4 regions of the Citrobacter sp. LST-B2 genome follow, and region 2 is predicted to be linked to each of the others. Evidence: predicted binding sites of a transcription regulator. Region 2 holds the regulator's gene; each other region holds the start of a gene.
What was found. The regulator PurR, encoded in region 2, represses purine synthesis genes. The targets are predictions, from matches to a motif close to CANGCAAACGTTTGCNTG.
Positions count from the first base shown of each region.

Region 1: a site for PurR is predicted at 2,327-2,344, ahead of pyrC (dihydroorotase). Genes of this name have one in related genera too.
Region 3: a site for PurR is predicted at 4,546-4,563, ahead of carA (glutamine-hydrolyzing carbamoyl-phosphate synthase small subunit). Genes of this name have one in related genera too.
Region 4: a site for PurR is predicted at 3,079-3,096, ahead of pyrD (quinone-dependent dihydroorotate dehydrogenase). Genes of this name have one in related genera too.

Region 1 is NZ_CP192598.1:2,081,545-2,089,142, forward strand. It holds gene solA (N-methyl-L-tryptophan oxidase) at 1-206, opposite strand, end outside; gene bssS (biofilm formation regulator BssS) at 322-576, opposite strand; gene dinI (DNA damage-inducible protein I) at 910-1,155, opposite strand; gene pyrC (dihydroorotase) at 1,232-2,278, opposite strand; gene ACQ0PY_RS09945 (lipoprotein) at 2,381-2,941, opposite strand; gene grxB (glutaredoxin 2) at 3,072-3,719, opposite strand; gene mdtH (multidrug efflux MFS transporter MdtH) at 3,783-4,991, opposite strand; gene rimJ (ribosomal protein S5-alanine N-acetyltransferase) at 5,284-5,868, shown strand; gene ACQ0PY_RS09965 (YceH family protein) at 5,878-6,525, shown strand; gene ACQ0PY_RS09970 (Gfo/Idh/MocA family protein) at 6,527-7,450, shown strand; gene murJ (murein biosynthesis integral membrane protein MurJ) at 7,561-7,598, shown strand, end outside.
Region 2 is NZ_CP192598.1:2,315,144-2,322,741, forward strand. It holds gene punC (purine nucleoside transporter PunC) at 1-766, opposite strand, end outside; gene punR (DNA-binding transcriptional activator PunR) at 878-1,810, shown strand; gene purR (HTH-type transcriptional repressor PurR) at 1,807-2,832, opposite strand; gene cydH (cytochrome bd-I oxidase subunit CydH) at 3,126-3,215, shown strand; gene ACQ0PY_RS11130 (MFS transporter) at 3,383-4,549, shown strand; gene sodB (superoxide dismutase [Fe]) at 4,596-5,177, opposite strand; gene ACQ0PY_RS11140 (C40 family peptidase) at 5,304-6,137, opposite strand; gene grxD (monothiol glutaredoxin 4) at 6,473-6,820, shown strand; gene ACQ0PY_RS11150 (ATP-dependent helicase) at 6,886-7,598, opposite strand, start outside.
Region 3 is NZ_CP192598.1:929,458-937,055, reverse strand. It holds gene carB (carbamoyl-phosphate synthase large subunit) at 1-3,159, opposite strand, end outside; gene carA (glutamine-hydrolyzing carbamoyl-phosphate synthase small subunit) at 3,178-4,326, opposite strand; gene dapB (4-hydroxy-tetrahydrodipicolinate reductase) at 4,784-5,605, opposite strand; gene ACQ0PY_RS04540 (LacI family DNA-binding transcriptional regulator) at 5,739-6,746, opposite strand; gene ACQ0PY_RS04535 (class I mannose-6-phosphate isomerase) at 6,934-7,598, shown strand, end outside.
Region 4 is NZ_CP192598.1:1,926,822-1,934,419, forward strand. It holds gene ssuC (aliphatic sulfonate ABC transporter permease SsuC) at 1-241, opposite strand, end outside; gene ssuD (FMNH2-dependent alkanesulfonate monooxygenase) at 253-1,398, opposite strand; gene ACQ0PY_RS09110 (sulfonate ABC transporter substrate-binding protein) at 1,395-2,369, opposite strand; gene ssuE (NADPH-dependent FMN reductase) at 2,362-2,937, opposite strand; gene pyrD (quinone-dependent dihydroorotate dehydrogenase) at 3,181-4,191, shown strand; gene zapC (cell division protein ZapC) at 4,371-4,913, shown strand; gene ACQ0PY_RS09130 (YcbX family protein) at 4,910-6,019, opposite strand; gene rlmKL (bifunctional 23S rRNA (guanine(2069)-N(7))-methyltransferase RlmK/23S rRNA (guanine(2445)-N(2))-methyltransferase RlmL) at 6,117-7,598, shown strand, end outside.

The DNA of each region.
Region 1 (7,598 bases), 230 kb from region 2:
GCCTGCGCACGCAGCACCAGCGGAACGTATTTTTCACCTTCGCCATAGGCGTGGCGGATCAACCGGGTGTCGCCGTGATGACTACCCTGTTGATGCGGTGGCATATGCGCGTCGGTCATCAGAACGTTTAACCCGGCGCGAGTGGCATAATAACCTGCGGCTGCCCCAACGGACCCGCTGCCTATAATGATTAAGTCGTATTTCATCAGTTTCTCTCTGCTGTCGCGTTTGATGCAGAGTAAATAAGTGAAATGCGTAATACAACCCAGAAATAGCAAAGGCACCCCGAAGGTGCCTTTTTAAGTGAGAATGTCCGTCTCGTTAATGCCGACGGTATTCGTTGGCCTGGTAATCGCCGGATTCGATTTTGGCTATGCCGGCTTCTAATATCGAAATAAATTGTCTGGCAACATCGGTGGTTAACCAGAGCGTTTGACCGACCTCTGTACCATCGGTTTCGGGACGATTTGGAGTCTGGTAGTGCAAACGCAGCATCAGCGCGTCATAGCTATCTACGGTGCTGATGTCCCATCCCACAAGCGGATGAGTCTGAATGACTTCATTATTCTTTTCCATCATGCCCCCTAATTCGTGTTACAAGACAACGGTTTTCGAGGTTCAATGCGTTTTTATCTGAAGCAACTTCAGTATATCAATAAATAAGGGTATTCACTGAGATTTTAAAGAGGGGGGAGCATAAATTTCTGCAAATTAAGAATTTGTGAGTAATTAATCACCATCTTGTTCATTCTTTTTAAGTATGTTGTGCAATAATTTTGAGTGACTGGTGAAAATATAATCAATTCCGAAGGCAACGGAGAATACTAAATGATGCCGCAAAAAAGATTGCTTTAAAGATGAGAGAAAAAAGCCGGGGCGACCCGGCAAAGAGACTACGGCATAGCATTTTTATTCTTTAATGAACCAGTCGTCAGCGCTTTCCCAGGTTTCCTGAAGAATTTCGCTGATCCGTTCTTTATCTTCTTTCGTCGCGCCAATCACGGACAAATTATTCGCAGCGGCATAACGAACGGTCACGTTACCGTCGTTATCGGGAAAGTGGTGAGTAATACGGCGGGAGAGTTCACCTGCCAGGGCGTCAATAGCACCGGCAGGTAAAGGTGAAGTTTTAGCAATGGTGACTTCAATACGCATAATGGCCCCCTGTTGAATATACTGGTTATTTATACAGTCATCCTGGCCAGGTTACAACAGGCGGCATCGATTTTTTTTACTTTTTAATCGTCCAGCGTACCGTTTCGCCCCCGAGGAACGGCACCAGCGTATCGTCGGTCAGCGCGATGCTCTCCGGTACCTGCTGCTCTTCACGTACCAGTTCAACGAAAGTGTCATTGACCGGCAGGCCGTAGAATCGCGGACCGTTCAGTGAACAAAACGCTTCAAAGTGCGCCAGGGCATTCATCTCTTCAAACACGCTCGCGTAACTCGCCAGTGCCGTTGGCGCGTTAAAACATCCCGCGCAGCCACAGCTCGATTCCTTACGATGACGGGCATGTGGGGCCGAATCGGTGCCGAGGAAGGCACGCTCAAAGCCACTGGCTACCAGCTCGCGCAGAGCGTGCTGGTGGACATTGCGTTTCAGAATTGGCAGGCAGTAGAGGTGTGGGCGAATACCGCCAACCAGCATGTGGTTACGGTTAAACATCAGGTGCTGCGGTGTAATCGTCGCAGCCAATAATTCATTACCGTCACGGACATACTCCGCCGCATCTTTGGTAGTGATGTGCTCAAAGACCACTTTCAGCCCAGGCAGGCGCTGGCGCAGAGGCTCCATCACCGTCTCAATAAAGCGCGCTTCACGGTCAAAAATATCGATATCGGCGTGGGTGACTTCGCCATGCACCAGCAGCGGCATCCCGAGTTTTTCCATGCGTTCAAGTACTGGCATGATCGCATCAATGGAGGTGACCCCGTGACTGGAGTTGGTGGTGGCGTTTGCCGGATAGAGTTTGGCAGCGGTGAACACGCCTTCGCGAAAGCCGCGTTCCAGTTCAGCGGGATCCAACGTGTCCGTTAAATAGCAGGTCATCAGCGGCGTGAAGGAATGTCCGGCAGGGACCGCATCAAGGATGCGCTGGCGGTAGGCAATTGCCGCATCTACCGTGGTGATCGGCGGCGCCAGGTTAGGCATCACAATCGCACGTGCATAAACATCGCTGGTATACGGCACGACCGTTTTTAACATTTCGCCGTCGCGAAGGTGAAGGTGCCAGTCATCTGGGCGGCGGATCTTTAAAACCTGGGAGGGTGCTGTCATCAATATGCTCCGGCTGGGGGATGTCATTTTTGCCGGAAACAAAGGATAAGGGGAAACGTTTTCGTTTGCACGTAAAAAAAGGCGCCGCAGCGCCTTTGTCATTTAATCGGTGAACGGGATGATGATTTCGCCCGGCTTCACCTCAATCCCTTTGGCGTACTTTTTCGCCAGCGCTTCGCCTTTGCTGCTGTCTTCGCGCAGGACATACGCTGGCTGCTGGTTAAAGTAATTACGCAGTGATTGATTGAGATAAGGCATCAGGGTTTGCAGCACTGACTGCATTTTTTCCGGCGTCACGGTGGCATCCACCACTTCCATTTCCTGCAGGAAGATGGCCCCTTTTTCTTTATTAAAGACTGGCAGCGCTTTCAGTTTTAGCTTAATGGTTGCTTTCTGACTGCCAAACAGCGAATTCATATCCAGCTTTGCATCGCCGGTCAGCGTCACTTTGTTCGGCTCTTCACGACCGATCTGGCTGGAGAGGTTATTGAGGACGATATGCGCATCGGCAACGCCCGGAAGCCCGATATCTTTGGCAAAGTTGTTGCGTTTTTCGAGCGCCTGATTAATTTCTTGTTCGCTTACGGTGTACTGTGTGAGCTGATTACAGCCGGTCAACAGGCCGCCAACTATCAACGCGGCAGCAAAAAAAATCTTCTTCATGGGGTTCCTCTACACGATGCGATCGTCTTAATCCTGACATAAAGCAGCATGTGTCACCAGCGCGAACTTCGCCAGTAGAAAAAACTGAAAAAAGCGGTAGCCTGTATGACTCAGCCACCGCCGGTAAACGTTAAATCGCCATTGATGATAACAGATTGATCTGCGTCTGTTTCGCCATATTGTCGCGATAGTCAGCAACCCGTGTCGGCCAGTTGATACCGGCCACCAGCGTCAGATTACGCAACAGGGGAAATAACTGGATGTCGTCTTCGGAAAGCTCACCGTTTACTCCATTGGGTTGCACAATGCGCTTATCCAGTGTGCGTAAATCCTCACTGATTTTTTTGGTCAGGCCAGCGGAATGGGCAAGATGGTCGGCAAAACTGCCAATCATCGCCTCTTTTTTCTCAGTAAAGTATTTGCGTGCCGAAGGGGTGGAAAACTCATCAAACGCAGATTTTGCAAAACGCGGCAGCAGCAGGTGATTGGCGTAGCTGTTCACTTTGCGCAGCCACTCGTCAATAGCAGGATTTTTCTTGCCGGTGAGCAGCGGTTTGCCATCCAGTTGATCGACGTAATGGACGATGTCCATGCTTTCCGGTAGATAGCGGCTGTCGTCTTTTTGCAGAATGGGCACCATTTTCTGGCCAGTCATTCGGGTTGGGGTTTCGTCATCGTCGTTGGCCAGGACAATCAGTTCGACGGGGATGTTTTTGAGGCCAAAAATCATGCGGGCTTTGATGCAGAAAGGGCAGTGATCGTAAATATAAAGCTTCACGTTTCTCCTCCATTTGACTGTCAGTTCCCTTTCAGTATGGAGGAGACACGCACAGGTATCAAATCAGGCGCCGGGTTCCAGCATGCCGCGCGGCGTGCGTTTATGGCTAAACTGCCAGCCCAGCGCCAGGAAAGTGATGAAGCCAATGATCCCCAGCATCATCCAGGGTAACTCGGGTTGCTGGAGCAGTTTCCCCATATCAAACAGCCAGCCGCCGCCGATATACCCGATGGCACCACCTATGGCTAACCCCAGACGGCTAAAGCCCATATAGCTACCGCGCGCACGGGCATCCGACAGCGAGGCGCTGAGCGTTTCACGGGCGGGTTCAGCAATAATCGAACCGATATAGAAAGTGCAAATCAGCGTGAACAACTGCTGCAAGTCACTCACCAACCCCACGGGTAACATGCTCAGTGACATCAGCAGCAGGCCCGCCATCAGGCGATGTTCAAGACGAAACCGTTTCTCACTCCAGCGCGCAATGGGGTAGAGCAGCGTCAGCGAAAGGCAGGCTTCAATGGCATACATCCATTTCACCGCGGAAGGTGAACCGGCGATGTCATTGACCATAATGGGTAGCATCAGCATGACCTGCACCGCCAGCATGTAATAGCCCGCCAGCGTCAGCACATAGGTGACGAAGCGTTTATCACTGAGCACCCGACTCATTCCTTCCCGTACCGGAATACGCACAGTAGAGAGTTTCCACGCGGGCAGCAGCCAGGCGTTAAAGGCGGCGCAGAGCACGAACAATATTGCCCCGGTCGCGCAAACCAGACGGAAGTCATACTGCAACAACCAACTGCCTAACAGCGCGCCGATAACCGCCCCTGCGCTGTCCTGCATCATCAATATTGAGAAGAAGCGACCCCGCTGATGCGGGCGAATCAGCTTCACCACCAATGCCGAGCGCGGCGGATCGAACAGCGTGCCGCCGAGACCGGACAGGAAACAGGAGAACCACAAAAGCCAGGGTTCATGGGCGATCCCCATGGTGGCAAACCCGGCAGCGCGCATCAGCATGCCGGTGACGATCATCGGTTTCGCGCCAAAACGGTCGGCAATCGCGCCGCCAAAAATGCCCAGTCCCTGTTGAATAAACTGACGCAGACCCAGCGCAATGCCGACCATCACGGCGGCCCAGCCCATTTGGTCGACGAAGCGAATTGAGATCAGCGGGAACACGACGAAAAAGCCCAACACGACCAGCATATTATCGATGAGCAGGAAAGTTTTACCCAGGTTCCTGGCCTGCGAGACACGCGACATTTCCCCTCCCGGGAAACACTCGTCATTCTTCGAGTTGCGCGGAATTTGCGGCATTCGAATGATTGAGAGTAGATAAAGCGAAGTATCTCCTATTCTGCGGCTTTGCTGCCTTTTTGCCCACCCTCGCCGGGACAATATTTTTTTATCAAAAGTCCATCTTGATAGAGAGTTTTCATCAAAATGGCGGAATAATTCAAAAAATGGCAAATTGCACTTTTCACAGGGTGGTTTTGCACAGGTATAGTAAGTCAATCAGGGTGTAACGGCGATTCGGGAAGGAGTAGGAATAAATATGTTTGGCTATCGCAGTAACGTGCCAAAAGTGCGCTTAACCACTGACCGCCTGGTCGTGCGTTTAGTGCATGAGCGTGATGCCTGGCGTCTGGCAGATTATTACGCGGAAAATCGTCATTTCTTAAAACCCTGGGAACCGATTCGTGATGAAAGCCACTGCTATCCCTCCGGCTGGCAGGCGCGGCTGAGCATGATTGCCGAATTTCATAAGCAAGGTTCCGCCTATTACTTTGCGCTGCTGGACCCGGATGAAAAAGAGGTCATTGGGGTAGCGAATTTTTCTAACGTGGTGCGGGGGTCTTTCCATGCCTGCTATCTGGGGTATTCCATTGCGCAGAAATGGCAGGGGCAGGGGCTGATGTTTGAAGCGCTGACCGCCGCGATTCGTTATATGCAACGCACGCAACATATTCATCGCATTATGGCGAATTACATGCCGCACAATAAACGCAGCGGTGATTTACTGGCGCGACTTGGCTTTGAAAAAGAAGGCTACGCAAAAGATTATCTGTTGATTGACGGGCAATGGCGCGACCACGTGCTGACGGCGTTAACGACATCAGAATGGACCGCAGGTCGGTGAGGACACCCTATGAAATATGAATTAACTGCCGCTGAAGCCCGTGTGATTGGCTGTCTGCTCGAAAAACAGGTCACGACGCCTGAGCAATATCCGCTCTCCGTAAATGGCGTGGTCACCGCCTGCAATCAGAAAACCAACCGTGAACCGGTGATGAATATGGCGGAGCACGAGGTGCAGGAGCACCTCGACAATCTGGTGAAGCGCCATTTTCTGCGCACGGTCAGCGGCTTTGGTAGCCGCGTCACCAAGTATGAGCAGCGTTTCTGTAACTCGGAGTTTGGCAACCTGAAATTGAGCTCCGCGGAGGTGGCGCTGGTTACGACACTGCTGCTACGCGGTGCGCAGACGCCGGGCGAATTGCGCAGTCGCGCCTCGCGAATGTATGAGTTCAGCGATATGGCGGAAGTCGAGGCAACGCTGGAACGCCTGGCAACGCGGGAAGACGGCCCTTATGTCGTCCGTCTGGCGCGCGAACCGGGTAAGCGTGAAAGCCGTTATATGCATCTGTTCTGTGGCGCCGTGCAGGAGCCGGTTGCCCTGGCCGATGAGCCACAGGCGGTGACGGGAGATCTACAGGCCCGCGTCGAGGTGCTGGAAAGCGAAGTCGCCGCGCTGAAACAGCGCCTCGAGTCGCTACTGGAACATCTGGGAGAATAACGTGACAACATTACGTATCGGGGTGGTGGGGCTTGGGGGCATCGCCCAGAAGGCCTGGTTACCCGTGCTTGGTGCCGCCAGCGACTGGACGCTACAGGCCGCCTGGTCGCCGTCGCGTGAAAAAGCGGAGAAAATCTGCGCAGCCTGGCGCATTCCGTATGCCGGTTCGCTGACCGATCTTGCCGCGGGCTGCGACGCGGTGTTTGTCCACTCCAGCACGGCAACCCATTACGCCGTCGTCAGTGAATTACTCAATGCCGGCGTTCATGTCTGCGTTGATAAGCCGCTGGCGGAAAATTTACGTGATGCTGAGCGGCTGGTGGCGTTAGCGGCGAAGAAAAATCTGACGCTGATGGTCGGTTTCAATCGTCGCTTTGCGCCACGGTACCGAGAGCTGAAGACGGAACTGGGGACGGCGGCGTCTCTGCGGATGGATAAACACCGTAGCGACAGCGTGGGGCCTCACGATCTGCGGTTCACGCTGCTGGATGATTATTTGCATGTCGTTGACACCGCACTGTGGCTGGCGGGCGGCAACGCCCAGCTCAGCAGCGGGACGCTACAAACCAACGACGCGGGCGAGATGCTGTATGCAGAGCACCATTTCGCGACCAGTCAGTTGCAAATCACCACCAGTATGCATCGCCGGGCGGGCAGTCAGCGAGAGAGCGTACAGGCGGTGACCGATGGCGGGCTGATTGACGTGACGGATATGCGCGAGTGGCGTGAAGAGCGCGGGCAGGGTGTCTTGCACAAACCGGTTCCTGGCTGGCAAACCACGCTTGAACAGCGTGGATTCGTGGGGTGCGCACGCCATTTTGTGGAATGTGTACAAAATCAGACGGTTCCGGAAACCGCGGGCGAGCAGGCGATCCTTGCCCAGCGCGTGGTGGAAAAGCTCTGGCGCGAGGCGATGAGCGAATAATCACCTGTAACATCTGGCGGTAGTAATTCACCATAATCCAGGTAGACTAAGCGCCTCTTCCAACGCCTGCACTGCAGGCGTTTTGCCGTAGGGTCTGGAATAAAAAAGCAATGAACCTATTAAAATCGCTGGCCGCCGTCAGCTCAAT
Region 2 (7,598 bases):
AGCCGCCAATCAGAAAAGCAATGGTCTGCGGTACGTAGCTCAGCCCAATCACCGCCGGGCTGTAGCCCATTTCACTCAAAATAAACGGGGAACCGGTCAACCACGCAAAGAAGCTGGCAGAACAGGCGGCGTAAATCAGGACGTTGCCGCGGTACGCTTTCGCACGCAGCAGGGTGGTGAACGTCAGTTTGTCCTTGCTGTCATCGCGAGCCCGGGTGGTGGGCTTTAAAAACAGGGCGGGCAGCATCAGCAGCAGCGTGATGAAAAACAGCGTGGCAAAGATCGCCTGCCAGGAAAGATGGGTCAGAATCCAACTGCCTAATAACGGCGCCAGTGCAGGAGACAGCCCGACCAGCGGCATGATGGTCGCGAAAATGCGGTTAATTTTATGCGAAGGATAGTAATCGGTAACCAGCGCCTGCCAGATGACGGTCGCCGCGCAGACTCCCACGGCCTGAATAAAACGCAGTACTAACAGGCCCGTTGCGCTCTCCACCCACAGCATACCCAGGCTACCGAGGGCGAAGACAGACAGACCCAGCAACAGGATCGGTTTACGGCCATAACGGTCAGAGAGGGGTCCCCACAGCAGTTGGGCGACGGCAAAGCCTGCTAAAAACAGACTCAGGCTGGCGCTTACGGCAGAGGCCGGTGTTTGCAGGTCAGATTGAATGGCGGCAAAAGCGGGCAAATACATGTCGGTTGCCAGAAAACCCAACACGCTGAGCCCTGCCAGCCAGACTAAAAACCCTTTTCCTGGTTGCATAGTTGTTCTCTAATTTTGATTAATCACACTGGCGCAGAGTGTAGGGAGTGAATTTGGGCTTGTGAAACGGTAATATTTGTTTATTGCATTCAAAAATTTTGTAGGCAGATTATGTGGTCAGAATATGCGCTGGAAGTGGTCGATGCCGTGGCACGCAACGGGAGCTTCAGTTCCGCGGCCCAGGAGTTGCACCGGGTGCCTTCAGCGGTCAGCTATACGGTTCGCCAACTGGAAGAGTGGCTGGCCGTCCCGCTTTTTGAACGTCGCCATCGTGATGTGGTGTTAACCCCGGCGGGCGCCTGGTTTTTGAAAGAAGGCCGCTCTGTCATCAAAAAAATGCAGATCACGCGTCAACAGTGTCAGCAGATCGCTAACGGCTGGCGTGGGCAACTCCCCATTGCGGTGGACAATATCGTGCGCCCGGAACGCACGCGGCAATTGATTGTCGATTTCTACCGCCACTTTGATGACGTGGAACTACTGGTCTTCCAGGAGGTGTTTAATGGCGTCTGGGACGCGCTGTCAGATGGTCGGGTCGAACTCGCCATCGGGGCAACCCAGGCGATCCCGGTTGGCGGACGATACACTTTCCGCGATATGGGTAAGCTGAGCTGGTGTTGTGTCGTTGCCAGTACGCATCCGCTGGCCGCCATGAGCGGGCCGTTAAGCGATGACACGTTGCGCAACTGGCCGTCGCTGGTGCTGGAAGATACCTCCCGCACGCTGCCGAAACGCGTGACCTGGCTGCTGGACAATCAGAAGCGGGTGGTGGTGCCGGACTGGGATTCTTCCGCGACCTGTATCAGCGCCGGACTCTGTGTCGGCATGGTCCCGACACATTTCGCCAAGTCGTATCTCAACAAGGGGCAGTGGGTCGCGTTAAATCTGGATAATCCTTTCCCGGATGCGGCCTGTTGCCTGACCTGGCAGCAGAATGATATGTCACCTGCGCTGATCTGGCTGCTGGATTATCTGGGAGACAGTGAAACGCTGAACAAAGAGTGGCTGCGGGAGCCCGATGAGACTCCCGCAGAAGAGGCTTAACGACGGTAGTCGCGGAACGGGCCATCCGCCACGGAGCGGCGCTCCACCAGGCGCGGGTGGACTTCAATAGACTGCGACTCTTCGCGTTTATTGACGATACGGTCCAGTAACATATTAAAGGCCGTCTCACCCAGTGAATCTTTCGGCTGGTGGATGGTGGTCAACGCTGGTGTAAAGAAGCGGGCGTTGCGCACGTTGTCGTAGCCTATCAGCGACACGTCCTGCGGGACGCGCAGACCCATCTCATCAGCGGCGCAAAGGGCGCCCATCGCCATGACATCGCCGCCACAGAAGACCGCCGTTGGGCGATGCGCCTGCGACAGAATTTGCTGCATGGCGCGGTAGCCGGATTCCGGCTCGAAGTCGCCTTGAACAATCCAGTTTTCAGGCACTTTAATCAGCGCTTCATCCATCGCTTTCATAAATCCGGCCAAACGGCCTGCGCCGGTGTTACGCTCCATCAGTCCTGGGATCACGCCAATTTCGCGATGTCCACGCTCGACGAGGTAACGGCCTGCCATGTAGCCGCCCTCGAAGGCGTTATCAATCACCGTATCAGTGAAGTCGGCTTTGGCTTCGCCCCAGTCCATCACCACCATTGGGATATGACGATATTCTTCCAGCATCGAGAGCAGGGGATCGGGGTATTCGGAACACATTACCAACAGGCCATCAACGCGTTTTTGCGCCATCATCGACAGATAGGCACGCTGCTTTTCCAGGTTGTTCCAGACGTTGCCGAGGATCAGGGTATAGCCCTTCTGGAAGCAGTTCTTCTCAACCGCTTCAATAATTTCAGCAAAATAGGGGGCTTCGCTGCTCGTCGCCAGCAAACCGATAGATTTGGTATGGTTAACTTTCAGGCTACGGGCAACCGCGCTGGGGGAATAGTGCAATTCTTTGATTGCCGCCCACACTGCATTGCGTGTTTCTTCAGCGACGAAACGCGTTTTGTTAATTACGTGTGACACGGTTGTAGTGGAAACGTTTGCGCGCTTCGCTACATCTTTAATTGTTGCCATTAAATCTCACTCCAGACCCAACCTGAACATTAAATTACGCCAAGTAAACGTTTGCCTTTACTCATCCTGTGCCCAACGTCTGGGCTGCGGCACGCCGGGAAACGACACGGAACGTCAGGAAGGGGTCAATGGCCGGTACGCTAATCAAGTAAGCGTCGAATTTTGTCTGATCTTTACGAAAAGGGGAAGTATTAAAAGCACATATCACTCTAAATCGTGGGAGATTTTTACACTCAAGTGTGTAAAAATGCGCTATATCACTTTTTGTGTGGGTATAAAAAGGAGAAAAGTTGATGAGCACCGATCTGAAATTTTCATTAGTGACCACGTTTATTGTCCTGGCTTTAATCGTTGCGGGCGGCCTGACGGCGGCACTGCACTGATCCCCTCGGGGGAGTTCCTGCTCCCTCGAACCTCCCGCCATATTGTTATTGAATCTGCAAAAGTCTTTTGTATTTTTGTTAACTTCTCTTTTTTTGTGATTGATGTCATGCTTTTGACTCTTTGTTAAGCATCGCGCCCTGTCGCGAAGAGCCGGAGTCATCACTGCATGAAAATCAATTATCCGTTACTGGCGCTGGCCATTGGTGCGTTTGGCATCGGTACCACCGAATTCTCGCCAATGGGTCTGCTGCCCGTCATCGCGCGTGGCGTTGATGTGTCTATTCCCGCGGCAGGTATGCTGATTAGTGCCTATGCGGTCGGCGTGATGGTCGGCGCGCCGTTGATGACGCTGTTGCTGTCACATCGCGGACGCCGTAATGCGCTCATTTTTCTGATGGCTATCTTTACGCTCGGTAACGTGCTCTCGGCGATTTCACCGGATTACACCACGCTGATGTTGTCACGTATTTTAACCAGCCTTAACCACGGCGCATTCTTCGGCCTGGGCTCGGTGGTGGCGGCAAGCGTGGTGCCGAAGCACAAACAGGCGAGCGCCGTTGCGACCATGTTTATGGGGCTGACCATCGCCAATATCGGCGGTGTGCCGGCGGCGACCTGGCTGGGTGAAACCATCGGCTGGCGAATGTCGTTTATGGCGACAGCGGGGCTGGGGGTTATCTCGATGTTGAGTCTCTTCTTATCATTGCCAAAAGGCGGTGCCGGGGCGCGCCCGGAAGTGAAAAAAGAGCTGGCGGTGCTGATGCGTCCTCAGGTGCTCTCCGCGCTACTGACTACCGTACTGGGAGCGGGCGCCATGTTCACGCTCTATACCTATATTTCGCCTGTTCTGCAAAGCATCACCCATGCGACACCGGCCTTTGTGACCGGGATGCTGGTTCTGATCGGTGTGGGCTTCTCCATTGGCAACTACCTCGGAGGGAAACTGGCCGATCGCTCGGTTAACGGCACGCTGAAGGGCTTTTTGCTGCTGCTGATGGTAATTATGCTGGCGATCCCTTTCCTGGCGCAGAATGAACTGGGCGCGGCGGTCAGCATGGTGGTCTGGGGGGCGGCAACCTTTGCGGTCGTCCCTCCGTTACAAATGCGCGTCATGCGTGTGGCTCATGAAGCGCCGGGTCTCTCATCTTCCGTGAACATTGGCGCGTTTAACCTTGGAAATGCGCTGGGCGCTGCGGCTGGCGGGGCCGTCATTTCAGGCGGATTAGGCTACAGTTTTGTTCCTGTGATGGGGGCGATTGTGGCGGGTATGGCGCTGTTGCTGGTGTTTATCTCGGCGAGAAAACAACCTGAACAGGTGTGCGTCGCCAGTTAACGGCAGGACAAAAACGCAGAAGGGATTCCCTTCTGCGTTATCTTTTTTACGCGGCGAAGTTCTTCGCTACAAACTCCCAGTTTACCAGCGCCCAGAAGTGTTCCAGGTAGCCAGGACGCGCATTGCGGTAGTCAATGTAGTATGCATGCTCCCATACGTCGACGGTCATCAACGGCGTGGCGTCGGTGGTCAACGGCGTGCCAGCGTTGGAGGTGGAAACGATAGCCAGCTTGCCCTCTTTTCCTTTAACCAGCCAGGTCCAGCCAGAGCCGAAGTTTTTGATCGCCGCGTCGGTAAATTGCGCTTTGAACTCGGCAAAGCTGCCGAAAGAGACGGCAATCGCGTCAGCCAGTTCGCCGGTTGGCTCGCCACCAGCATTCGGTGCCAGGCAGTTCCAGTAGAACGTGTGGTTCCAGACCTGAGCAGCGTTATTGAACACGCCGCCTTCCGAACTGCGTACGATCTCTTCCAGTGATTTCCCTTCAAAGGCAGTGCCTTTGATCAGGTTGTTCAGGTTGGTGACATAGGTCTGATGGTGTTTGCCATAGTGATATTCCAGCGTCTCGGCGGAAATGTGCGGCGCAAGCGCATCTTTGGCATACGGTAGTGCAGGTAATTCGAACGACATTGCTTCTCTCCTTATTATTAATAGTATTTCGCGCAATAACCTTATTGTGCGTAAGGATAGGGTAGCAAATTGAAAGGTGAGACAAAAGATGAACTTACCCTGTTGCGTTAACAACAGGGTAAAGTTTTAACGAATGGTTTTGGGCGTCATGACCCGGCGAGCGCCGACATAGTGGCGTTGCCAGTAATCTTCGCTGAGCGATGTGATCTGGATTTCCTGACCGCTGCGCGGTGACTGAATAAATTTGCCGTTGCCGACATAAACGCCGACGTGATCGGCAGTACCACGTCCCTGAGTGCGGAAGAACACCAGATCGCCATTTTTCAATTCCCCACGATCAATCGGTGCGGCATCACGCAGGTGATACATTTCATTTGCTGTGCGCGGAATACGGAATTTAACCAGATCTTTATAAGCGTAATAAACCAGACCGCTGCAATCGAAACCGGTGCGCGGAGACGTACCACCCCAGCGGTACGGCTTGCCAATCTGACTCATTAATTTGTTCATCGCCGTGCTGGTCGCTTTTTGCACTTTCACTTTATGGGCATCCGCAATCTTTCCTGACGCCGTGTTCTTCACTTTCACACACGTCGGCTTGTGTCCTTTACGCGGGGTGCACTTTTCACTCCAGCTGACAGCGGCTGTCTTTTTCGCAGCGACGGTTTTACTTTTGCGACTGGCTGTTTTGCTGGTTTTGGCAGAGGCGGTGATTTTTTTCTTAGAAGAAGAGGCGGTTTTCGTGCTGGTTTTGCTGGTCGTTTTCCTGGCGGTTTTTTGATTGGTTTTATTCGTTTTTTTTGCTGTTGCCGTACTTTTCTTTTTGTTGCTGGTTTTCTTACTATCCGTAAGACCAGCCGTATCCCTGGCTTGCTTGGACGCATGTGCCATCGGCATAAAGGGAATCGTTGTAAATAGCAAAGCACAGAGCGTGAGGGAAAGTCGGTTTATCCGCGCCACTGAGCATTCCTCTGTTAAGGCAGGTCGCAATCATACCTGCGTGTGATTTACAAAACCTGATGATTCTAATCTATAGAAACGAATAAAGTTAATAGCTTTTATTGTTAAAAATACGGTTTCGCTATTGAGTGCAAAAAAAAACAGCAGCCAAAGCTAAATCTGCTTATTTAGCGCACACTTTCGACACAGGCACTGAGGAAACTATTATTGGGAATGCAACTTATGCGTTCAGACGATAAAATAGTAAAGCGTAATGAAAATGTTATTTTCCGATGTCGCTCTGAAACGCTACAATGTCAGTCGACTGCCGTAAAAGAAGTTAAGGAAGCAAGACAATGAGCACCACTATCGAAAAAATCCAGCGCCAGATCGCTGAAAACCCGATTCTCCTGTATATGAAAGGTTCTCCAAAACTGCCAAGCTGCGGCTTCTCCGCCCAGGCTGTGCAGGCACTTTCCGCCTGTGGTGAGCGTTTTGCCTATGTGGATATTCTGCAAAACCCGGATATTCGCGCAGAACTGCCAAAATATGCAAACTGGCCGACCTTCCCACAGCTGTGGGTTGACGGTGAACTGGTTGGCGGCTGCGACATTTTGATCGAAATGTACCAGCGCGGCGAACTGCAGCAGTTGATCAAAGAGACCGCTGCAAAATACAAATCTGAAGAATCAGACGCTGAGTAATCAGTAGACGGTTAAAGGGGAGCTTTTCCTGACTCAGGTTAAGCTCCTTTTCATTTCTGCGCTTCCTATCCCCAGTCCAGCCCCTGCGGCGAACTGGAAAACCCGACTTCCCGTAGCAGGGTAAAGAGAGGGGTTTGCCGTACCGGTTTATCGTTAACTTCCGACAGTGTGAAACGCAGTCGCGGTTCACGGCGTAAGGCTCTCGCCAGCGCCCTGAAAATCTCCGGCGAAGGCATTTCCTCATTTTCTGTCCAGATCATCATCTTTTTTCCTCCCTGAGCAAGGTACAGCCGCAACTGTCCAGCGGAAATCACGACAAACGCGCCGTTACGCCGCCCGGGGACCAGAGATGACGGATGCGTCGGCCACGGTAGTAGCGTTCCCCAGGGATTAGCGGGATCGTTCGCAGATAGCGCCACCGCCGTAAACGCCTGTTGTTCAGACGTCGACGACGTCAGATCGCGAAGACGATCGACAGTGTCCCGCTCGGCAAACTGCGCGCCGCCCATTCCCTCCACGAACCGCCCACGCAGAATTCGCCCAGAATCTTCCATGCTTCGGCACAGCGTCTGCATGGCGGGAAAGCCGCCAGGCACATTCTCGGCAATCACGGCCTGGCGACCAATTACGCCGTAGCGATCGAGCATATTCTCGGCACAGGCCAGCATCCTTTCAGTATCATTCAACGTCTCTCGCGGCAGCAACGACCAGCGACCGGCCAGCGCAGGCGTGGTGTAAGAAACCGGTACAGCGATGGACGAGAGGCGCGGCGCGGCAT
Region 3 (7,598 bases), 1.4 Mb from region 2:
CGCCATCGCGGTGGCAAAGCCGCCGTTCAGCGTGGTGTCGTAGTGCACTTTGTATTGTAGTGCGCTACGGCGAATCACCCTGGAGTCTTCAATGGCGCGACGCCCTGCGGTGGTGTTGATGATGTAGGTGTATTCGCCATTCTTGATACGGTCCTGAATGTGCGGACGACCTTCATGCACCTTGTTCACCAGACGTGGGTTGATACCGGCTTCACCCAGCACAATCGCGGTACCGTGGGTGGCGTCCAGTTCAAAGCCCTGCTTCAGCAGTTTCGCCGCCAGGTCAACCACACGCTCTTTGTCGCCCTCACGTACGGAGAGCAGCGCACGGCCCTGTTTTTTCATGGTAGAACTGCTGCCCAGTTGCGCCTTGGCGAACGCTTCCGCAAAGGTACGCCCCACGCCCATCACTTCCCCGGTGGAGCGCATTTCTGGCCCTAACAGCGGGTCGACGCCCGGGAATTTGTTGAACGGCAGCACCACTTCTTTCACCGAGTAGTACGGCGGGATAATTTCTTTGGTCACGCCCTGTTCGGTCAGCGATTTACCGGCCATCACACGCGCCGCCACTTTCGCCAGCGGTACGCCGGTCGCTTTAGAGACGAACGGTACGGTACGCGCCGCACGTGGATTCACTTCAATCAGGTAGACTTCGTTATCTTTCACCGCAAACTGGACGTTCATCAGACCGCGAACCTGCAGTTCGAAGGCCAGTTTCTGTACCTGCTGGCGCATCACATCCTGAATTTCCTGGCTCAGCGTGTAGGCCGGCAGAGAACAGGCAGAGTCACCCGAGTGGACGCCCGCTTGTTCGATGTGTTCCATGATGCCGCCAATCAGCACCATTTCGCCGTCGCAGATGGCGTCAACGTCCACTTCAACCGCGTCATCCAGGAAGCGGTCGAGCAGAACCGGCGCGTCGTTGGAAACGCTAACGGCGGTCTGGAAGTAGCGGCGCAGGTCAGCTTCGTCGTAGACGATTTCCATCGCCCGGCCGCCCAGCACGTAGGACGGACGCACCACCAGCGGATAGCCAATCTCTTTCGCTTTTTCGACAGCCTGTTCGATGGCTGTCACGGTGGCGTTGGCCGGTTGTTTCAGCTTCAGACGGTCCACCGCATGCTGGAAACGCTCACGGTCTTCTGCGCGGTCAATTGCGTCCGGGCTGGTACCAATAACCGGTACGCCTGCTGCTTCCAGCGCACGCGCCAGTTTCAGCGGAGTCTGGCCGCCGTACTGCACGATTACGCCCTTCGGCTTCTCAATGCGCACGATTTCCAGCACATCTTCCAGCGTGACCGGCTCAAAGTAGAGGCGATCGGAAGTGTCATAGTCAGTAGAGACCGTTTCCGGGTTACAGTTGACCATGATGGTTTCGTAACCGTCTTCGCGCAGCGCCAGAGAGGCGTGTACGCAGCAGTAGTCAAATTCGATCCCCTGGCCGATACGGTTTGGACCGCCGCCAAGCACCATGATTTTGTCACGGTCAACGGACGGGTTCGCCTCGCACTCATCTTCATACGTGGAGTACATGTAGGCGGTATCGGTGGCGAATTCTGCCGCGCAGGTGTCCACACGCTTGTAGACCGGGTGCAGATTGTACTGGTCGCGCAGTTTGCGAACTTCCGCTTCACGGACACCGGCCAGTTTAGCCAGACGCGCATCGGCGAAGCCTTTGCGTTTCAGCTGGCGCAGGAAGTCAGGGGTCAGGCCGTTAATGCCCAGCTCTGTCACTTTCTCTTCCAGACGCACCAGCTCTTCAATTTGAACCAGGAACCAGCGGTCAATGTTGGTCAGGTTGAACACACCGTCAACGGAGAGGCCCGCACGGAAGGCATCGGCGATATACCAGATACGCTCAGCGCCCGCGTCTTTCAGTTCGCGGCGGATTTTCGTCAGCGCTTCCGGGTCATCCAGGCTCACTTTCGGGTCAAAGCCGGTGGCGCCCACTTCCAGACCGCGCAGCGCTTTTTGCAGAGATTCCTGCTGGCTGCGGCCAATCGCCATCACTTCGCCGACCGATTTCATCTGGGTCGTCAGACGGTCGTTAGCACCAACGAATTTTTCGAAGTTGAAGCGTGGGATTTTAGTGACCACATAGTCGATGGACGGTTCGAACGATGCCGGCGTACGACCGCCAGTGATGTCATTCATCAGCTCATCAAGGGTGTAACCCACCGCCAGTTTCGCCGCCACTTTCGCAATCGGGAAGCCGGTGGCTTTTGATGCCAGCGCGGAGGAACGGGATACGCGCGGGTTCATTTCGATCACAATCAGGCGGCCGTTTTTCGGGTTCACCGCGAACTGCACGTTTGAACCGCCGGTTTCTACGCCGATTTCACGCAGTACCGCCATCGAGGCGTTACGCATGATTTGATATTCTTTGTCGGTCAGCGTCTGGGCCGGTGCCACAGTGATGGAGTCACCGGTGTGAATGCCCATGGCGTCGAAGTTTTCGATGGAGCAGACGATGATGCAGTTGTCGTTTTTATCACGCACCACTTCCATCTCGTACTCTTTCCAGCCAATCAGCGATTCATCAATCAGCAGCTCGTTGGTTGGGGAGAGATCCAGGCCGCGAGTACAAATTTCTTCAAACTCTTCGCGGTTGTAGGCGATACCGCCGCCGGTGCCGCCCATGGTAAAGGACGGGCGGATGATGCACGGATAGCCGACGTCAGCCGCTACCGCCAGCGCCTCTTCCATCGTATGGGCAATGCCCGAACGCGCGGTGTCGAGACCGATTTTCTTCATCGCGATATCGAAGCGACGACGGTCTTCGGCTTTATCAATCGCATCGGCGGTCGCACCAATCATGGTCACACCGAATTCGGCCAGCACGCCCTGGCGCTCCAGTTCCAGCGCACAGTTCAGCGCCGTCTGACCGCCCATGGTCGGCAGCACCGCGTCCGGGCGCTCTTTCTCAATAATCTTGCGCACGACTTCCCAGTGAATCGGCTCGATGTAGGTCGCATCGGCCATTTCCGGGTCGGTCATGATGGTCGCGGGGTTGGAGTTCACCAGAATGACGCGGTACCCCTCTTCACGCAGCGCTTTACACGCCTGCGCGCCGGAGTAGTCAAACTCACACGCCTGACCGATAACAATCGGACCCGCGCCCAGAATCAGGATACTTTTTATGTCTGTACGTTTTGGCATGGCTCTCTTAACTCCTGATTATTTCGCGGACTGACGGTAAAGCTCAATTAACTCGATAAAGTGGTCGAACAATGGCGCGGCATCGTGAGGACCCGGGCTCGCTTCCGGGTGGCCCTGGAAGCTGAATGCCGGTTTGTCGGTGCGATGAATCCCTTGCAGGGTGCCATCGAACAGCGACTTGTGGGTCACACGCAGATTGGCCGGCATGGACGCTTCATCCACCGCAAAGCCGTGGTTCTGGGCCGTAATCATCACCGTATTGTTGTCGATATCTTTGACCGGATGGTTACCACCGTGGTGACCGAATTTCATCTTCACGGTTTTTGCCCCACTCGCCAGCGCCAGCAGCTGATGGCCTAAGCAAATGCCAAACACCGGAATATCGGTCTCGAGGAATTTCTGAATTGCGTCGATAGCGTAATCGCATGGCGCCGGGTCACCAGGGCCGTTCGACAGGAAGATCCCGTCCGGATTCATCTTCAGCACATCTTCTGCCGACGTTTTTGCCGGGACAACCGTCAGGCGGCAGCCTCTGTCCACCAGCATGCGCAGAATGTTGCGCTTGGCGCCAAAGTCATAGGCGACAACATGGAACGGCAGTTCGTCTTCTTTCTTTGCTTCCGGCAGGTCGCCCGCCAGCGTCCAGCTCCCCTGGGTCCAGCTGTAAGATTCCGTGGTGGTCACTTCTTTGGCAAGATCCATGCCGTTCAGGCCCGGGAAGGCTTTCGCTTTTTCCAGCGCCAGCGCCGCATCCGGGTTATCGCCCGCGATAATGCAACCGTTTTGCGCCCCTTTCTCGCGCAGCAGACGCGTCAGCTTACGGGTATCGATATCGGCAATCGCCACAATGTTATGGCGTTTCAGGTAAGAAGAGAGGTCTTCGGTATTGCGGAAGTTGCTCGCAATCAGCGGCAGGTCACGAATGACAAGGCCTTGCGCATGGACCTGGGAGGATTCTTCATCGGCGGCATTGGTGCCGACATTACCGATATGGGGATAAGTAAGAGTAACGATTTGGCGGGAATAGGAAGGATCAGTGAGGATTTCTTGATAACCGGTCATTGAAGTATTGAAAACGACTTCCCCAACCGCCGAACCTGTTGCCCCTATGGCCCGACCGTGAAACTGGGTTCCGTCTTCCAGAACCAATAGCGCTGACTTAATCAAAACACCCTCCAGAGAATATTCACTCACTTTATTTGCATATTAATGCATTCGCATAGCATGAATCAATGCAAATTTGCTTACCCGTGGATTTCTGGCAAACGGCGGCATTCTGGAGATAAGGCAGGCAAAAGTCAACTTAAAGGCGGTATTTTTTATATTCTTTTGCGACTCAGGATGAAATCAACGGATTTAACAGGCAAAAAGATCAGCTAACCCTGGCAGGAAAACGCTTGCGTGAACAATTATGCGTAGAAAATAGTCTCAGGCTTCGAAAAAGTGGACCACTTGGTCAAAATTTACATTCAGGCAACGTAAAAAAGAGAGAAAAGATAGATTTTTACGCCATTTGTAATGAAAGCAATCTGTAACAGGTAAAATAAAAGGGCAATAAAAATATTGCCCCATGTAATCAATGCATTGAGATTACAATAACCACATCACGAAAGGTAATAATTAACTATAAATTGTTGAGATCAAGGACATCTCGCATATCAAAAAGACCATTTTTCTTTGCACTAACCCAAAGTGCCGATCTCACCGCACCATTGGCAAAAGTCATACGGCTGGACGCTTTGTGGGTGATTTCGACACGTTCGCCGATATCGGCAAACATGGCGGTATGTTCGCCCACAATGTCCCCGGCGCGGACGGTGGCAAAGCCAATTGTTCCCGGCACGCGTTCGCCGGTGTAGCCTTCGCGACTGTAGACGGCGCATTCTTTTAGATCTTTATCCAGCGCATGGGCAATCGCCTCCCCCATCGCCAGCGCGGTGCCTGACGGCGCGTCAACTTTATGGCGGTGGTGAGCTTCAATGATTTCAATGTCGGTATAGTCGCCCATCACCTTCGCCGCCTTTTCCAGCAGCTTAAGCATCACGTTGACACCGACGCTAAAGTTCGCCGCGAAGACAATGCCAATGTCCTGCGCGGCATCGCGAATCGCCTGTTTTCCCGCATCGTCAAAACCGGTGGTGCCAATGACCATCCCTTTGCCATGCTGACGACAAAACGCCAGATGATTCAGCGTGCCTTCCGGACGGGTAAAATCGATGAACACATCGAAATCATCTTTTACTGCCTCAAGGCGACTTTGCACGGTAACGCCGGTTTTCCCGACACCCGCCAGTTCTCCGGCATCGCTGCCCAGCAGTGACGATCCCTCGCGCTCAAGCGCCGCACCAAGCGCAACGCCATCCATCTGCAGCGCTGCCTGAATTAACTGGCGGCCCATACGGCCACCCGCGCCCGCTATCGCGACACGGACCTGTGCATCATGCATAGTTATTCTCTTACGTTAAAATGATGTAAATCGTTTTCAGATTAACCAGCACGTCGTCATGCCGCTAGCCAAAAACGTCGATAATTAGAATTTAATGATAAACAGCGAGAGATATCAGTAAAAGACATGACGATCAGCGAAAACCACATGATTCTCTGACCACCAGTGCCGGAGGCAGAATAATGCGTTTCGCCGGCTCATCGTTCCCCTGAATACGACTGTAAAGTAACTCTCCCGCCTTACGACCAATCTCTTTTGCCGCGACCGACACGGTGGTCAGCGCAGGCTGAACCAACGCCGCTTCGGTAATATCATCGAACCCGACTAATGCAAAGTCGCGCCCGGGTTCACGCCCCATTTTACGTAGCGCCTGCATTACCCCCAATGCCACAATATCCTGATAACACACCGCGGCAGTAATTTGTGGATGTTGCATCAGCAGAGACTCCGCCACTTTCGCGCCATCAATCTGGCTGGCCTGAGTGGCAACGATCCACTGCGGATTCGGTGAAATGCCATATTCCAGTAGTGTGCTGGTAAATCCGCCAATGCGCTGCGCCCGGCTCCCTGAATTCGGGCTGCCGCCGATGAAGGCGATATTTTTGTGCCCCAGTTTAACTAAATGGGTCGTTGCCATTTGCGTCCCGAGAAAATTATCGGTGCCGACAAAATCAAAGTCCGGATCGCTAAGCGGGCGAACCACCATGATAGCGGGAATATTACGCCGTTTAAGCGCTTCAAAGAACGAGGTCGGTGTTTCCCGCGCCGCGCAGAGCACCATACCGCAGGCGTTATTGCGCATCAGAGAATCAACAAACTTTTGCTGGCGCTCGCCGGACTCTTCGCTGTTCGCCAGAAACAACAGCAGATCGTGCCGCTCCATTTCATGACTGAGCCCCGCCGTCATCTCGCCATAAAATGGGTTAGTAATATCATGCAACAAGAGCCCGACCTGATTGCTGCTGCGATTACGCAAATTCGCTGCGGTCTGGTTATAGACATAGCCAGAATCATCCAGCGCTTTAAGTACGCGTTCACGCGTTGCCTGTGAAATACGCCCCCGATTACGCAGTACCATCGACACGGTCGCCGTGGAGACGCCAGCGCGTTCCGCAACCTGCGCCAGGGTAATGGTTGTCATGACTTCTCCTGTTTCTCGCAAAGGTTAATCGAATAACCTCACTAATGTGCCAGTACGTGTGATTCTCATCACGCTGATGAGCTTTTTACCGCCCTGGTTTCTGATTATGGCGGGTTAATCGCGTTAACCACCCTATGAAAATAAGGTTAATCGATTAATCTTTAATTAGCCAACACGGAGAGAGAAAATGCGTACAACCTATAATAAATTCCCTGAGGTTTATGTTCAGGGCTATGACGACGAGGCCTGGCAAGGCTGGGCGTCGGTCCATTCGGTACTTCGCAGCCGGGTTTCTGAATCGCCTAAAACCGTACTGATTATCGATTGTTATCCGGGCGTGCGACTGGATGAGCTGGAGCAACACCTCTTCGCCGCGCTAAACGCCACCGTAGTGATTAATGTTGAATCCGCGCGACGGGATGAGCAGGCGCTGCATGAGTTGTTGGCGCGTAATCTGACCGATGACCGCGTCTTTGGCGTTCTCTCCTGTCACCATCTTGATGAGTTTTTTGATCCCGACAAGCTCAACCGGATGCGTCAACAGATTGAAGCCATCCCCGAAGGTCTCGTGGTGGTATATGGGCCAGGCGCGGCGCTGGCGCATCCCGGCGATGTGTTGGTGTATGCCGATCTGCCGCGCTGGGAAATTCAACAGCGTATGCGTCATGACGGTCTCGGTAACTGGGGCGCAAAAAACCAGAATGAAGATATTCTTCGTCGCTATAAACGCGCCTTTTTTATTGAATGGCGGGTCTTTGACCGGCACAAAACGCCGCTGCTCAAACGCGCTGATTATTTGCTGGATACGACGGTCGCAGGCGCGCCCGCAATGGTCAGCGGCGAAGCGCTACG
Region 4 (7,598 bases), 390 kb from region 2:
GGCCAATCGAACCGCCGATCGAAAAGCCGATCAGCGCACGCCATGAGCTGATGGCCAGATGCTGCCAGAGTTCGCCGCTGGCGGAGAGCGTCCAGAAGGCGATGATCACCCCTTCCGGTGAGGGTAAAATACGCCCGGAGAGCCAGCCCATGGAGGAGGTCAGTTGCCAGACGGCGACGATGCCCACCGGTAAAAACCAGGGGGCAACGCGTAACAACCACTTTTTCGTTGGCGTTACCATCACGGTTCTCCTCAGCTTTGCGCAACCTTGCGCGGGATAAATTCATTCGCCACCGCTTCACCCTGCTGATGCTGGCGTTGCGGTTGTGGGACTTCCGGGATCGCGACGTCCAGATGCGGGAACAACAGTTCGCCGACCCGGTACGCCTCTTCCAGATGTGGGTAGCCGGAAAGGACAAAGCTGTCGATGCCCAGCGCGGCATACTCGTTGATGCGCGCCGCCACCGTCGGTCCGTCGCCGACCAGCGCGGTCCCGGCGCCACCGCGCACCAGACCCACACCGGCCCACAAATTCGGGCTGATCTCCAGTTGGTCGCGCTTGCCGTTATGCAGCGCCGCCATTCGGTGCTGACCGACAGAATCCGTCCGGGCAAACGCCGCTTGCGCCTTCGCGATCGTGTCGTCATCAAGGTGAGCGATCAGCCGGTCCGCGGCTCGCCATGCTTCTTCGTTGGTTTCACGGACAATGACGTGCAGGCGAATGCCAAAACGAATGTTACGCCCACGCGCCGCCGCTTTGGCTCGTACCTGGGCTATCTTCTCTTTCACCAGCTCAGGCGGTTCGCCCCAGGTGAGGTAAAGATCGACCTGTTCAGCGGCCAGATCCTGGGCGACATCTGAAGAGCCGCCGAAGTAAAGTGGGGGATAGGGTTGCTGGATGGGCGGGAAGAACAGTTTCGCTCCGCGAACGTGAATGTGCTTACCGTTGAAGTCGACGGTTTCACCCTGCAATAAACGACGCCAGACCTGGGTGAACTCCGAAGAGGCCTCGTAACGTTCACTGTGATCGAGAAACACACCGTCGCCCGCCAGTTCCTGTGGATCGCTGCCGGTGACCAGGTTAAACAGCGCGCGACCGTTGGAGAGGCGGTCAAGCGTAGCGGCCTGCCGTGCGGCGACTGTCGGTGAAGTGACGCTCGGGCGCAATGCGACCAGGAATTTGAGTCGCTGAGTTACCGGGATCATTGATGCCGCGACCAGCCACGCGTCTTCACAGGATCGCCCGGTGGGGATCAACACACCGGTGAATCCCAGACGATCCGCCGCCTGCGCAATCTGCTGTAAATAGCCGTGATCCACCGGACGCGAGCCTTCCTCCGTCCCCAGATAGTGACCGTCACCGTGCGTCGGTAAAAACCAGAACATATTCAGACTCATAATGATTTTCCTTCCTGTTGAGTGGGGTGCCAGATGCGCTGGCGGATATCGATTTTTTTCGGTACCAGGCGGTTGTCGTAAAACAGATCTGCGGTTTGTTGTTGCAACGCGGCTACAGCGTCACTGACCGGTGAAATGCGGGTCGGCGGGCGATGATCGAGATATGACGCAATCACGGGCTCTGGCAGTCCCATTGTTTTCGCCAGCAGGGCAATGCTTTCCTGCCGCTGGCTGAGGGTTAACGCATCTGCCTGACTGAAGGTATCCAGCACGCCCTGAATGAACGCGCCGTTCTTCTCAGCGTACGGTCGCGCGGCGAGATAGAACGATCCCGTTTGTTTCAGATCGCTGCCGTCTTTCAGTACGCGCACACCGCCCTGCAATAATGCAGCGGAATAGTAAGGATCCCAGATGGCCCATGCATCAACGTTACCCTGCTGGAACGCTGCACGGGCATCGGCAGGGGTAAGATACGTCGGCTGGATATCGGTAAATTTCAGCCCGGCCTGTTGCAGGGCGCGCAGCAGCAGGTTGTGCGAGCTGGATCCTTTCTGGAACGCCACTTTATGGCCTTTCAGTTCCGCCACCGTTTTGATGGGGCTGTTTTCCGGCACCAGAATCACTTCGGCTTTCGGTTTCGCCGGTTCTACGCCGACGTACACTAAATCTGCGCCAGCGGCCTGGGCGAAAATGGGCGGAATATCGCCGGTGCTGCCCAGATCAATACTGCCGACGTTCAGGGCTTCCAGCATTTGCGGTCCGGCGGGAAATTCAATCCAGGATATTTTGGTTCCGGGATAACGCGTTTCCAGCAGCTGGTGGCTTTTCGCCAGGACCATACTGATGCTGCCTTTCTGATAGCCTATACGCAGGGCATCAGGTGAGGGCTCCGCCGCCTGTGTCAGTCCGCAAAAGGCCAGCAGTCCGGCGAATGCCAGCCATGCCGTACGAGCTTTGAGAAGATTACGCATGGGCCGCACCTCGCACAGTATCAAAAGCAGGAACCTTAACGTCGCGGCGGTGCAGGGCGCGCCAGAACGTTTCCAGCGCTTTATCAAGACGCAGCTGTAAATTGGGCGTGAAATGCGGCTTATGCTGATAGTCGATCACCTGGGAGTCATCGGCAAAGACGCCGTGTAAAATCTCCTGCGCCTTCAGGGCGCTGAGCACCGGTTTCAGCGCGTAATCGACGGCAAGCAGATGTGCAACGGTGCCGCCTGTCGCCAGAGGCAGGACGACTTTACCTTCCAGCGCCCGTTCGGGGAGCAGATCGAGCAGCGTTTTTAGCGCCCCGGAATAGGCGGCTTTATAAACCGGCGTGGCAACGATCAGGCCGTCCGCCTCTTTCAGTTGTGCGACCAGTGTTTTCAATGCCGGGCTGTCGAAACGGGCATACAGCAGATCTTCAGGCTCGAAGTTGTGCAGATTCCAGTGGTACACCTCAACGTCCTGACCGTTCAATTTTTCCCGGGCATATTCCAGTAAAGCACTGGATCGAGAGGGAAAGCGTGGGCTTCCCGCCAAAGTGATGACGCGCATAATTGCATTCTCCCCTTATAACCAATTGTTCGCTTTTATTTAACATTGATAACAATTTTTGCAGTCTGACAGAGGGGAATCGGGAATCGAAATGATTTATGCGGAATTGAAAAGCTGAAAATTGCATAAAAAGAAGCTGACAGGGAAAACGTTTGCTTTTTATTGCCGCAGGTCAATTCCCTTTTTGTTCGATATCACCCATAATACGCCCCCGGTTTGCACACCGGGAATCTAGGAGAGTTCATGTACTACCCCTTCGTTCGTAAAGCCCTTTTCCAGCTCGATCCAGAGCGCGCTCATGAATTAACTTTTCAGCAATTACGTCGTGTGACGGGAACGCCGCTAGAAGCGTTGATCCGCCAGAAGGTCCCGGCGAAACCGGTCACCTGTATGGGATTAACCTTTAAAAATCCGCTTGGTCTGGCTGCTGGTCTGGACAAGGACGGGGAGTGTATTGATGCCCTGGGCGCGATGGGATTTGGCTCGATCGAGATCGGCACCGTGACCCCGCGTCCACAGCCCGGCAACGATAAGCCAAGACTGTTCCGCCTGGTCGATGCCGAAGGTTTGATCAACCGTATGGGCTTTAATAACCACGGCGTTGATAACCTGGTCGAGAACGTTAAAAAGGCCCATTATGACGGGGTGCTCGGAATTAATATCGGCAAAAATAAAGATACGCCGGTTGAGCAGGGTAAAGATGACTATCTGATTTGTATGGAAAAAATCTATGCCTATGCCGGTTATATTGCCATTAATATCTCCTCGCCAAATACGCCGGGATTACGTTCATTACAATATGGCGACGCGCTGGATGATTTGCTTACGGCGATTAAAAATAAACAAAACGATCTGCAAAAGATCCACCAGAAATATGTTCCGATCGCTGTAAAGATCGCGCCGGATCTTTCTGAGGAAGAACTGATCCAGGTTGCCGATAGTTTAGTACGCCATAATATTGATGGTGTTATTGCCACCAATACAACACTCGATCGTTCTTTGGTTCAGGGAATGAAAAATTGCGATCAAATGGGTGGCTTAAGTGGTCGTCCGCTGCAATTAAAAAGTACAGAAATTATCCGCCGTCTGTCTCAGGAATTAAAAGGTCAGTTGCCTGTTATTGGCGTTGGCGGTATCGACTCAGTGATTGCCGCGCGCGAGAAGATGGCTGCCGGGGCGTCGCTGGTTCAGATTTATTCTGGTTTTATTTTTAAAGGTCCGCCACTGATTAAAGAAATCGTTACCCATATTTGATTTTTTCTCTCTCTTTATCAGAATATCAGACAACCAGGGGTTTATTTCCTCCCCTGGTTGTTTTATATTCTTTCACTGTTGCTTATTTAAACATTTTAAGCTTTGCTTATTAAGGTAATAAACGAAGCGGCGAAAAAGGACAATTTTGCAACGGGGCGATGGAGAGGGGAGACAAAAAAATGCGAATTAAACCTGACGATAACTGGCGCTGGTATTATGACGAAGAGCATGACCGAATGATGCTCGATTTAGCCAATGGCATGTTATTTCGCTCGCGTTTTGCCCGCAAAATGCTCACCCCGGATGCATTCTCACCGTCCGGTTTTTGCGTTGACGATGCCGCGCTGTACTTTTCCTTTGAAGAAAAGTGCCGCGACCTTGAGCTCTCTAAAGACCAGAAAGCTGAGCTGGTGCTCAATGCGCTGGTGGCCATTCGCTATCTGAAACCCCAAATGCCGAAAAGCTGGCACTTTGTGGCGCACGGCGAAAACTGGGTACCCGGCACTGGCGATGCGGCTTGTGTCTGGCTGAGCGATACCCAGGAACAAATCAATCTGTTAGTGGTAGAGCCTGGCGAAAATGCGGCGCTGTGCCTGCTGGCGCAACCCGGGGTGGTTGTGGCCGGGCGGACGATGCAGCTTGGTGATGCGATTAAAATAATGAATGACCGACTGAAGCCGTCGTTTCGTCCGCACAGCTTCAGCCTGGAACAGGCGGTTTAACGCGCCAGCTTCAGCGCGGTTTTTGGCACGCAGCTACAGCTGAGGATGGTGCCATCATCGCCAAGTGCCGATCTCTTCAGCGGGTTCACTTCGCCTTCCAGCAGTTTGATACGACAGCAGCCGCAAATTCCCGCCCGACACGAATAGGGTACCCGGATCCCCTGGTTTTCCAGTTGCTCAAGCAATACCTGTTGATTGTTCCCCTGAAACGCCTGTCCCTGCCAGTCGATGGTGACCGTCGCATTCGGTTGCTGCGCGACTTCAACCGTCTCCCCGGTGTCGGCGGCGCCATAAACGCGAGCCGGACCGGTCGATAAAACCTCCACTTCATCGCCCACGCGAATCACGCCGCTATTACGGGCGATCAGGTTCAGCCCAAAATCGACATCGCCATTGTCCGGCGCGGTACGGAAGGTTTGCAGCGTTGCCAGCGGCTCACCGGAGGGATGTTTTTGCCCTTTTTCCGGACTGACCGTGGTAAAAATACAGCGGCTGCACGGTTTCGCCACATCAAAGATAACCTCGCCAATGCGGATCACTTTCCAGTTGTCTTCTTCCCATGCCGTAGCACCAGAGACCATGATATTGGGGCGGAACTGTTCAACCTGCACCCCCGCCGGGCAGCGCTGCTGCAGATCGCGCAACGAAGCGTCATTCACCAGCAGATACGGGAAACCATCGGCAAAAGAGAGCGGCACGCCCGCGTGGCGTTTAACCCGCCGGGTCAACTGTGGTCCCACCCAACGCAGTTGCACGCTGCGGGAGAAGAAGCCGCTAAGCCACTGATTAATCGCATCGGGGGCGACTCGCGCGGTAAAATGGTTGCCCCAGACTTCCGTCGGCGCATCCTGGGCGGCAAAATCAGCAAACCGCACCAGCGCGCTGCTGCCGTCAGGCGCGGTCAAATGCAGGCCATCGTGCAGGGGCGAGGGGGTAAAGCGCACCATTTGTGGAAACTGACGCGCTGTGATGAAGGTGCCATCGGCTTCGGTAACCATAAAAATACGATCAAAAGCCAGACCGCTGACGTCTGCCAGAGCGTGGGTCAGCCCAATGCCACGCATTGATTTGACGGGGTGGATGAAAAGTCTGGATAACGTCAACACGGTACAGTCCCTCGAAAGAAATAAGCCTTCAACTTTATGACATAGCGCCCATATTAGCTATAATGCGCAGCAATTTTCTTCGAGTATAAGTGACGCTATGAATTCTTTGTTTGCCAGTACGGCCCGTGGGCTGGAAGAGCTGTTAAAAACTGAACTGGAAAGCCTCGGCGCCGTGGAGTGTCAGGTGGTTCAGGGTGGGGTCCATTTCCAGGGCGACACCCGGCTTGTTTACCAGAGCCTGATGTGGAGTCGCCTGGCCTCGCGCATTATTTTACCGTTGGGTGAGTGCAAAGTTTACAGTGACTTAGACCTTTACCTTGGTGTGCAGGCCATCGACTGGACGGCAATGTTTAATCCGGGTGCGACCTTTGCTGTCCACTTCAGCGGGCTGAACGACACCATTCGCAATAGCCAGTACGGCGCGATGAAAGTCAAGGATGCGATTGTTGACGCCTTCACGCGTAAAAATCTGCCGCGTCCGAATGTCGATCGCGAATCGCCAGACATCCGCGTAAACGTCTGGCTGAATAAAGACACGGCCAGCATTGCGCTGGATTTAAGCGGTGACGGTCTGCATCTGCGCGGCTATCGCGATCGCACCGGTCTGGCACCGATCAAAGAGACGCTGGCGGCGGCGATTGTGATGCGCTCTGGCTGGCAGCCGGGAACTCCATTGCTCGACCCGATGTGCGGTTCGGGCACGCTATTGATTGAGGCGGCGATGTGGGCAACCGATCGCGCACCGGGCTTACACCGTGGGCGTTGGGGCTTTAGCGGCTGGGCGCAGCATGATGACGCTATCTGGCAGGACGTGAAGGCGGAAGCGCAAACCCGCGCCCGCAAAGGTCTGGCTGAATATACCTCGCGTTTTTACGGCTCTGACAGTGATGCCCGAGTGATCGAACGCGCGCGCAGCAACGCCCGTCGCGCAGGGATTGGCGAACTGATCACCTTCGAAGTCAAAGACGTGGCGAAGCTGAGCAATCCGCTGCCGAAAGGTCCTTACGGGACGGTGATCAGCAACCCGCCTTACGGCGAACGTCTGGACAGCGAGCCGGCGCTGATTGCGCTGCACAGCCTGCTGGGACGCACCATGAAGAACCAGTTCGGCGGCTGGAATCTCTCTTTGTTCAGCGCCTCACCGGATTTGCTAAGCAGCCTGCAACTGCGCGCGGACAAACAATTCAAAGCGAAAAACGGCCCGCTGGACTGTGTGCAGAAAAACTACCATGTAGCGGAAAGCACGCCGGACAGCAAACCGGCAACGGTGGCGGAAGACTATGCCAACCGTCTGCGTAAAAACATCAAGAAACTGGAAAAATGGGCGCGTCAGGAAGGGATTGAATGCTACCGCCTGTACGATGCCGATCTGCCTGAATACAACGTAGCGGTCGATCGCTACGCCGACTGGGTCGTGATTCAGGAGTACGCTCCGCCTAAAACTGTCGATGCGCAGAAAGCGCGTCAGCGACTGTTCGACATCATCGCCGCCACCTTGTCGGTGCTGGAGATTGCGCCGAACAAGCTGGTGCTGAAAACCCGTGAACGGCAGAAAGGGAAAAACCAGTATCAGAAGATG